DNA from 2 places in the Robertmurraya mangrovi genome. Region 1 is predicted to be linked to the other one. Evidence: riboswitches for the same ligand, from Rfam matches in the RefSeq annotation. Region 1 holds a riboswitch; the other holds the start of a gene.
What was found. Region 1 has a riboswitch for lysine ahead of SM124_RS08075 (ABC transporter substrate-binding protein). Riboswitches for the same ligand answer to the same signal wherever they lie in the genome.

Region 1 (5,164 bases):
TGATGATTCCACAATGTGATACTCTAAAGATAGAGTTTGAGAATAAACATATACAGATCAATAAAGTAAAGAATAGCTAAATGAAATGACTGAATGCCCCCTTTTGCAGTCGAGGAAATCTAACAGAGAAACATGTAAATGGTAAATTAAGGGGTTTTATATTAGGTAAAGATAATTTGTCTATGGATATTTAAAATACAATTAAAATCTTCTCGTGGGGAAGTAGATTTAGAGCTTGATGCTAAGACAGGTAAGGTCATCAAAGTAGATTATGATCATGATGATGACGACGATAATGATGATTTTGATTTTGAAGATTAATACTCATTTTAAAAGGCTAACTCTGATTTACAGAACTAGCCTTTTTGTTATTCTAATATAATTTATTTCAGTAACTCTCTAATAACCAAGTTGGTTAAATTAGGGACAATTTCTAATGAGAAAGATGTTTCCATACGCTCTAATTTTTTATGAGCATCTACCCCATAAGGTCCAATATTGATAACAGGAACATTGATATCTCTAATGTCTTGATAGTCAACAAAATGTTTCGTTCCCCATCCAGGGTTATTATTAGAAACAGCCTGAATCCCTTCTTCATCATCACTTAGCGCTACGAAGCTCATATCAGAGATATAAGGGAAGAAGTTTCTAGTGACAATTGGGTGTGGATATTCTGGTTGTACTTGTTCTACTGCTAAATCTAGAGCATTAATTAATACTTGCTCATTGTCTGTTTTTCCTGATAGTTCAATTCTAGGTGAATATAAGGAAGAGTAGAAAAGGATAATAGCTGGACTCTTATCACTCATCCATTTCCAAGCTTCTTCTACTACTCTAGCCGCAAACATTCGAGTATCTAATGTAATGTCTAGTAAAAGGTTTTCTTTAAACTCATTCATATGTTGTACATAAGCATCGCCATTTTCTTGAATCAGAAGCTGTTCCATTTCTTCATAGATATACACTCTTGGTTGCCAAGAATGGCTCATATATGGCTCACCGCTAATAGCACAGAACTGTTTATATCTTTCGTCAAAAGAAGATAGAGCCGCTTCAAAAGCAATAGTTGCTTGTTCTTTTAGCTTCACTATAACTTCTTTCGGTGACCAAGAATGGATAAAAAAGTTGTAATATACATAAGCAGAAAGGGCTGTTTGCACCGTATAAGAAGGTTTTAAATCAGTTTGTTTTAACGAAACTGGCGGAACAGTCGTTTCTCCTAATGCCTCGTTACAAAGTTCAGGGTTATAGTTAATTTGTTTAGTTAATTCTGCTGCTATGAAATTTGGATCAAGTCCTTCAAAGCATGACCCAACATGAGTTTCAGCACCTGTTATAAAGAACGATGGTAAAAGTTTTCCAACTGTCCCCTTATAGATGTAGCGGTTTTCATCTCCTTCAAAACGTGGAGAAACAAAATCCGCATTGATAGCTGCTACATAATCAAAGTTATGTTCCTCTTTCCAGCTTTTAAATGTTTTTAAAGCAGATAGTACCCCATGAGATCCGTCTTCTTCATCACATTCAGCTAGAAAAACAAGATTTCCATCTAGCTCTTCTGGGTGTTCAGAATAATATTTTAGTAGGTAAAGGTGGCTCGCCACTCCACTCTTCATATCTAAAATCCCTCTACCAAAAAGCCAGTTACCAGACTCTAGATGTTCTCTAGCGGATGCTGGTAAATCTTCATTTTTCAGTGCCTCCATTAGCTCGTCTGGAGAGCAAGCCAAATCTTTCAATTGATTGAAATCATCAATTCCAACCGTATCCATATGACCCATAAGGATAACCGTTCGATTACTCGTTCCTTTTGTCCCTTTAACGAAAGCTAAAACATTATGTCTTTCATGATCATCATTGATCGTTTGCTCTAGAGTGATATGTGTAGGATTATTAGTAAAGTATGGAAAAGAAGAAAGTAGAGTGTATAAAGAATGGGCGATGACTTTTTCACCATCTGTGTTAACAATACTCTCAATATTTACGAGTTGTTTCGTAAAGGCTAGTACTTCCTCGCGACATTGTAGCTTCATTTTATAACCTCTTTTTCTTGTAAAATATTTTTAATCTAATATTTAAGCCAGTCGAATCGTATCGCTAAAAATGTATATCAATATTAAAAGATTCGTCAAGTTATTTTTAATAGAGTAAATCACTATATTGGAAAATATATGTATATTAAAACAGTTGTTGCACATATGGAAAATTTACTATATAATCTTTTTATTGTTTCGTTAAACTAAATATAAAATCCTCATCTTTAAAAGCATTGAGATGGGGTAGAGGTCGCGATTTATATTAGTATTCCGCCTGAGACTCAGTGAAGTCGATGAAAGCGGGAAAAAGGATAAGTCGCCGAAGCTTCTGAAATCACTGCTTTCAGAAGGCTGGGGCTGCACTCGAATAGGGGCAGAACTGCCATATATCCAAACGGTTATGTGGAGAGCTATCTTTTTTCAACGCTTTAAGTGAGGGTGTCGTAAAACACCGTCCATTTCCATAGGCGGTGTTTTTTGTTTGATTTAGTCTATTAGGCTAGTAAATACATACACAAAAGGGAGGAAACAAAAATGAAAAGAATGTTGATTTTAGTCATGGCTGCTCTTGTTTTAGTTTTAGCAGCATGCGGAAGTAAAGAAGCTAGTAACTCTGAAGGTAGCAAAGAAGCAGGGGAAAAGGCAGATTTACAACTTGTTAATGAAGGCAAACTGACTTTTGCTATGAGTGGTGTTTATCCACCTTTAAACTTTAAAAAAGATGGACAACTAACTGGCTTTGACGTGGAAATTGGTGCTGAAATTGCAAAAAGAATCGGTTTAGAATCAAACCCTGTAACTAATCCTTGGGAAACGATCATTCAAGGATTAAAAGCAAAAAAGTATGATGCAATCATCGGAAGTATGACAGCAACTGAAGAACGTGACAAACAAGTAGACTTCACAAATCCATACTACTTATCAGGTGCTCAAATCTTCGTTGCTGAAGGAAATACAGATATTTTATCTAAAGAAGACTTAAAAGGAAAAACGATTGGGGTAATCCAAGCTTCTACTTGGAAGGATATGGCTGAAGGTTTATCAGACAAAGTAAAGGGATATCCACTAGATGTAAATGCTCTTCAAGACTTAGCTTTAGGACGGATTGATGCTGTAATTACAGATAAAATCGTTGGAGTTAGTGCAAAAAATGAAGGCGGCCTAAAAATTAAAGCTATTGGTGATCTTCTAAATGAAGACCGTGTAAGTGTTGCGGTTAACGAAGGAAATACAGAGCTTGCGAACAAAATTAACGAAGCTATTCAATCTATGATTGATGATGGAACGTACGAGAAAATCAGTATGAAATGGTTTAACGAAAATATTATGAAAAAATAAGACAATTTCTCTAAGAAGAAATCGACTTTTTAGATTTTGCACAAATACAACCATCTTTGCGAAAACAACCAAAATAAGAGTGCGTGTATACGCACTTTTTTTACTAGGAGGCGATTGTTAGATGACTTTTTGGCATAATACCATTGGAATCCTTAATGAACATGGATTGGCTTTCTTAAAAGCCTCATGGATGACAATTTCCATAACGGCAGTTTCGCTATTATTGGCCATGGTAATAGGACTTATGTTTGCGGCCTTTAAAATATCATCTTCTAAGCTATTAAATCTAATTGCAGACTTGTACATCGGGATTATTCGTGGAACTCCTTTAATCGTACAAATCATGTTTTTATATTACGGAATAGCTAATATTGTAACTTTAGATAGTTTTACGGCAGGGGCACTAGCACTAGGCATACATACGGGAGCCTATATAGCGGAGATCTTCAGGGGAGCAGTCCAGTCCATTGATAGAGGGCAAATGGAAGCTGCTCGTTCTCTAGGGATGACAAAAACACTAGCTATGAGAAGAATTATTTTTCCGCAAGCATTTAAACGTGCAATTCCGCCACTTGGAAACCAGTTTATTATTAGTTTAAAAGATTCCTCACTAGTAGCCTATATTGCGGTTACAGACTTATACAATACGGCGTTAACGGTTCAGGGGGAAAACTATTTACCGTTTGAAACATACTTTGTTGTTGGTATTTATTATTTAATTATCGTTCTTATCTTTACTTACTTTACAAACAAGATTGAGAAGAAACTAGACGTAAGTAAACCGAAGGAGGCGACTATTGCATGATTGAAATCAAGAATCTATCTAAATCCTTTGGGCAGTTACAAGTATTAAAAAATATTGATTTAGAAATTAAACAGCAAGAAGTCGTGGTGTTAATTGGAGCAAGTGGTTCTGGAAAAAGTACACTTCTGCGTTGTATAAATTTTCTAGAAGTAGCTCAAGGTGGAGAAATCAAGATTGAGTCGGAAGTCATTAATCCTACAAAAACAAATCTTAATAAGGTTCGAGAAAAAGTAGGAATGGTTTTTCAGCATTTTAATCTTTTTCCTCATAAAACCGTTCTTGAAAATGTGATTGAGGCTCCTATTTACGTAAGAGGACAGAAAAAGGAAGATGCCATTGTAAAGGCAAAGGCCCTTCTGAAAAAAGTAGGTTTAGAAGACAAAGCGAATTTCTTTCCTGATCAATTATCAGGTGGACAAAAACAGAGGGTAGCCATTGCAAGAGCTTTAGCAATGGAACCTAAAGTGATGCTATTCGATGAGCCAACATCAGCCCTCGACCCGGAACTTGTTGGTGAAGTATTACAAGTTATGAAAGACCTCGCCAGTGAAGGAATGACGATGGTTATTGTTACACATGAAATGGGCTTCGCAAAAGAAGTAGCAGACCGAGTCGTGATATTAGCGGATGGTTATATTATAGAAGAAGGACACCCTTCTGAACTTTTTGATAATCCAAAACATGAACGAACGCAAAGGTTTTTAAATCAAATATTGTAATAATGAATATGGATACCGTACTTAAGTGAGTGCGGTATTTTTTGTGATTCATCTTTCGAGTTGTCAGGGATATTAACCACTAAACTCGATAAACTTCCTCAAGGTTTAAAAATCACAGTTATAGGAGAAAATGTTTTAATGTTCTGATAATAATGAGAGGAGAACAAAAACATTGAGTACTGTAACGAAAAGGAAATTTATTAGTATTGGTAGTTTTATATTAGGTTTTGGTTTTTTTGGAGCTTTAGATGGGATTATATTTC
Region 2 (5,164 bases), on a different contig from region 1:
CCACTACAACTTCAACTAATCCAGCTAAAGCTACACCAAATTGGTTAATGAAATAATCTGCTGCATCTAAGAAGTATAGACCGCCTTTTGTTGCGAAAAGGATTGAGATTAGAGCTGATAATCCTCCACCATATAGAACTGCTTTAGTACGTGATACTTTAAATTTATCCTGTACACCAGCAACAAATGTTTCAACAATAGAGATTAGAGATGATAAACCTGCAAGTACTAAACAGATGAAGAATAATGAACCAAACATACCGTTTAGTGCAGGGAATTCATTAATAATCTGAGGGAAAACAACGAATGCTAATCCTACACCCGCTTTAACAACCTCATTTACTGGAACACCAGCTTGTGACGCCATAAATCCTAATGCAGCGAATACCCCGATACCAGCTAGTAATTCAAATCCAGAGTTTGCAAACCCTGTAATGAACGCATTATTTGTGATATCCGTTTTCTTAGGTAGATAGCTTGAATATGTGATCATAATAGCAAAGGCAATGGATAAACTGAAGAAGATTTGACCATATGCAGCTACCCAAACCTTACCATCAGCAATTTTGCTCCAATCTGGTTTAAAGAATGCTTCTAAACCTTGTGCAGCTCCATCAAGTGTTAATGCACGAACAACAATAACTAAGAATAAAATAACTAGTGCAGGAATAAAGATTTTGTTCGCAACTTCGATACCTTTTTTAACACCTTTGAAAAGAACCCCTAAAGTAATAACCCAAACAATAATTAACGGTAGAAATACTCCTGGAACAATTCCACCTACATCTCCTGGTGTTTCAGCAAGCTTTAAATAATCACCGAATAAGAACGAACCTGGATCATCTCCCCATTTCAAACTGAAAGAGAATCCTGCGAAGCTCATTGCCCATGCAATTATTACAGCATAATAAGTTGAGATAATAAAGGAAATCGCTACTTGCCACCAACCAAGCCACTCAAATCTTTTATTTAACTTAGCATAAGTTAATGGTGCTGATCCACGATATTTATGTCCTAGTGTAAACTCAAGAACTAAGAGTGGAATACCTGCTGTTAATAATGCGAATAAATATGGAAGGAAAAAGGCTCCTCCACCATTTTCATAAGCTACTGCTGGGAAACGCCAAATGTTACCTAGACCAACTGCTGAACCAACAGCCGCTAAGATAAACCCTGCACGTGTCCCCCACTGTGGACGATTATCCATCGTTAGTTTACCCCCTATTGGTTCCAACTTGTTTCAATTAAAAGAACAATTGGAACTTTTTATATTTTCTGATTTTTTAATATAATCTAAAATTAGTATAGCTAGTTTTCTTACATCTGTCAAAACATTATTTGTGGAATAGTAATCATTTTTAATTTATACCTGTAGTACATTAAAATAGTGAAAGCAATAACAAAGATTACTAGTTTTTTATTATATTAAAACAACTATCCACCTCCTCCTTATAATAGTATTCAAAAGATTTGAAAACTTTCAATTTATTTTCAGAATATTCATTACTCATGGCTTTTTTCATACTAATAAAAAAATAAGGAACCTGATAAAAGTCAGATTCCTTAGGTATTTATTGCATTTCTAGTTTATTTTTTCCTGCTATAAATGTAAAAGCTACTAGTAGAACAATCACGGCTGCAAGCGCGATTATCGTACTTCCAGTAAAACCAATAATAAAATATCCAATTATAGCAATCACGGCTGCAGTTAGAGCATATGGCAGTTGTGTGATTACATGATCTATATGGTTACATCCAGCCCCGGTAGATGAAAGGATTGTCGTATCTGAGATTGGCGAACAGTGATCTCCAAAGACTGCTCCGGCTAAAACAGCAGCCATCGCAGGAGAAAGCAAATTAATATCTGTTGCTGCTGCAATATCCCATGCTATTGGTAGTAAGATTCCAAAAGAACCCCATGAAGTACCAGTTGAGAAAGCCATCACTCCAGCAATAACAAATAGTATAACCGGTAGAAAAGCTGTATTAATATTAGAATTTTCAACAACTGTTGCCAGATACTTACCCGTTTCTAAACGACCGATCAAATCAACAATTGCCCAAGCAAATATTAAGATGTAAACGGCTGGTAACATCGATTTAATACCTTCTATAAAACCAGTAGATAAAGTATTGGCTCCCACACCTTTAAGCACGAACACTTGGCGGAAGTATAGAAGTAAGGTCACTGCTAAACCAACTAATCCACCTAAGATTAAGGATTTAGCTACATCCGTGTTTTCAAAAATAGCTAGAATGGTCGCTTTCCCTTCAATTGCTCCATAGCCTGTCCAAAGCATTGCACCAACAGTTCCTACAACTAAAGCAAGGATTGGCCAGATTAAATCTCCTACAGATCCTGTTTTACTAGTTGGCAGGTCATCCTTTAATTCCCCTGGTGCTGGCTTATTTGGATCTAGCACCTCACCTGTAGTGATTGCACGTAATTCATGCTGCTTCATTGGACCGAAGTTAATATTTCTGATTGAAATAATGAATACCATTCCAAGTGTTGCCCAAACGTATAGATTCATAGGTATCATTTGGATAAAAGCTGAAAACGCTGAGTATTCCGTGATATTATGAGCGGCTAAAATGGTTCCAATTAATGCAATAATGTATGCTCCCCAACTCGAAATTGGTGAAACTACACACACAGGAGCCGACGTTGAATCAATTAAATAAGCAAGTTTTGCTCTAGAAACCCTTTGTCTATCCGTTATGGGTCTTGAAATTTGGCCAACAGCAAGGGCGTTAAAGTAATCATCAATAAAGATTATAACACCTAAAACCGCTCCGACAATCTGAGCACCAGCTCTAGTCTTAACACGTTTCATTGCCCACTCACCAAACGCACGGCTACCACCTGAGATAGAAATAAAGGCCGTTATGACTCCTAAAACTAGTAAGAAAAAGATAATATACACGTTCCAAGTATTTAAAGCTCCATCTGAAACAAAAATACCTTTTACAGCATCATAGATAATGCTAAAGGTTTCTCCTACATGAAAATCTGCTAATAATAATGCAGCTGTAAATATTCCTACACCTAGAGATAATAATACTCTTCTAGTTAAGATAACCATTACTATTGCAACGACTGGTGGCAATAGTGAGAATATCGTATTTTCCATTGTTAGTCCTCCTTTTATTTTTGGGGAGGGAGCAAACTTTTTTACACAAAAAAAGAGTAACGATAGAGAAAATTCCATCATTACTCTTTTGAATTTAAGTAATTAGTTTCTCCATCACGATCTGTAGCTCCCCATCATAGAGATTTCTCTATAATGACAGTGTTGCCCTTATTCAGGAGCAACCCCAGTAAAATAAACTTCGACCCGTCTATTCTACTTCGGCAATATTCCCTTTCATCTGTGATCTTCGTTGTCATCCTCACACAGCTTACTCTTTAATATTGCGCCTCTACCCCACCGAAATGATAAGGTTATTATTCAATTTCTTTTATACTATATCAGGATATTAACCTTTTGACAATTACTGATTTACTGGCAATTCTAGGGATGGAGTGCCTCCCTGACCTGAACCATTATAAAATTGAGGTACTTCACCTTCAAGAATACCAATTGCTACAGGAATATCTTGCTTATATGTGGTCACTTTCGTTGCAAATGGAATAATAATTTGCACATTTACTTTCAATTTAATGATTACTTCTACGTAAATATTATTAATTCCAATCTCTTTTGTGATCGTTTCAACATTGGTTTCTATGTCCCCGATGGCATTAAATCTAACAGGAATTTTCGGTCCTAAGTTCCCCAAAAGGGCGTTGTTTGTTGCTTGCCCCATCGGAACATAATAGACGATTCCATTCCCACTTTTCGAGTCATCTGTTTCAATCTCAATATCTGTAATCGATTCTAAAGCAGCTAAATCTCCACTTTCAGCCTTTTTAATATGGCTGAGTACTAAATCACTCGTTTCGCCCATCACTCGATTAATTTTTTCCGCATCAAAAATAGTAAGTGAAGTTTCAGGGTCCTTTCTAATAATCTCATTAATATCCATAACATTAGCAATTTTTTTATTAATAGCCTTATTAATCACTAGAGAAGCGATTTTTCTCGTTTGTGATTCTGCATAACTGACTAATGTTGGCTTTAAACCTTCATTAATAACCCACAAGCCTGCCGCCGTAGAAAAGATAAAAAAGATAAAGGTTAATAGAAATACATAACGAAATGGCAACGGACCTCTCCGTGGGAGATTACCGCGAAATTTGAGCAAGACAAATCCCCCCTTACAAGCTATATGTATGCAATAAAGGGGGGAGCTAGCGCAAAAATATTTAAATTATCGATTAATTTTTTGGGAAGGTTGTATCACAGCCTGTAATCATGACAGACAGTTCCTTACTTAAATCAAGTTCGTATGGACAAACGGATATCCCGTTCTCTTCTAATACCCTTACAATAGGGCGATCACTGAGCCCATTATTTTGGTTAGAAACAACCCCCAAACGACCATCATTTAATTCTACCGTTATTCCTACAGGATAAATAGCAACCGATCTTCTAAACGCTTCAACCACTTTACTATCAAACAGTGTACCTACTCCAGCAAATAATATTTCCAGACCATCATGGGGTAGCATGGCCCGTCTATATATTCGATTTGAGGTAACGGCATCAAATACATCAGCTACGGCAATTATTTTTCCAAAGCTATGTATTGATTCTTCAGTTAACCCTCTCGGATAACCAGAACCATTTACCCGCTCATGATGTTGATACGCACAGTGAGCGATTAGTAAAGAGATGCCTGGCACATTCCGAAGAATATTGAACCCTTCTTCTGGATGTTTCTTTACCTCCTCAAATTCCTCACTCGTAAGGCGACCAGGTTTAAGCAGAATCTCAGAAGGGATTTTCATCTTCCCTACATCATGGAGAATGGCTCCCATGCCTAGAAGCTCTAATTGTTTGGGTGGTAACTTAAGCTCCATCCCAATCGCTAAAGAGTACATCGTGACATTTAGAGAATGGGTAAAAATATAATTATCATATGTATAAACATCAGATATGATCGTAATTAAATCCTCATTACCACGGATTTCACTCATTATATGACGAATAAGTTCTGTGAAACGCTTCGAAGCTTTCTCAATGACGAAAGAATTGGATATAGAAGTGTCTTTGTAGAC

Region 2: another riboswitch for lysine. It lies ahead of SM124_RS10275 (Na+/H+ antiporter NhaC family protein); the one in region 1 lies ahead of SM124_RS08075 (ABC transporter substrate-binding protein).

Annotation. Positions count from the first base shown of each region.
Region 1 covers NZ_JAXOFX010000004.1:71,701-76,864, forward strand. Annotated here, with positions in the region: gene SM124_RS08065 (hypothetical protein) at 1-80, shown strand, start outside; gene SM124_RS08070 (M20/M25/M40 family metallo-hydrolase) at 384-2,036, opposite strand; lysine riboswitch at 2,276-2,460, shown strand; gene SM124_RS08075 (ABC transporter substrate-binding protein) at 2,574-3,377, shown strand; gene SM124_RS08080 (amino acid ABC transporter permease) at 3,499-4,182, shown strand; gene SM124_RS08085 (amino acid ABC transporter ATP-binding protein) at 4,179-4,901, shown strand; gene SM124_RS08090 (DUF2243 domain-containing protein) at 5,074-5,164, shown strand, end outside.
Region 2 covers NZ_JAXOFX010000005.1:141,459-146,622, forward strand. Annotated here, with positions in the region: gene SM124_RS10270 (sodium-dependent transporter) at 1-1,207, opposite strand, end outside; gene SM124_RS10275 (Na+/H+ antiporter NhaC family protein) at 1,572-3,134, opposite strand; lysine riboswitch at 3,251-3,434, opposite strand; gene yunB (sporulation protein YunB) at 3,496-4,248, opposite strand; gene SM124_RS10285 (HD-GYP domain-containing protein) at 4,322-5,164, opposite strand, start outside.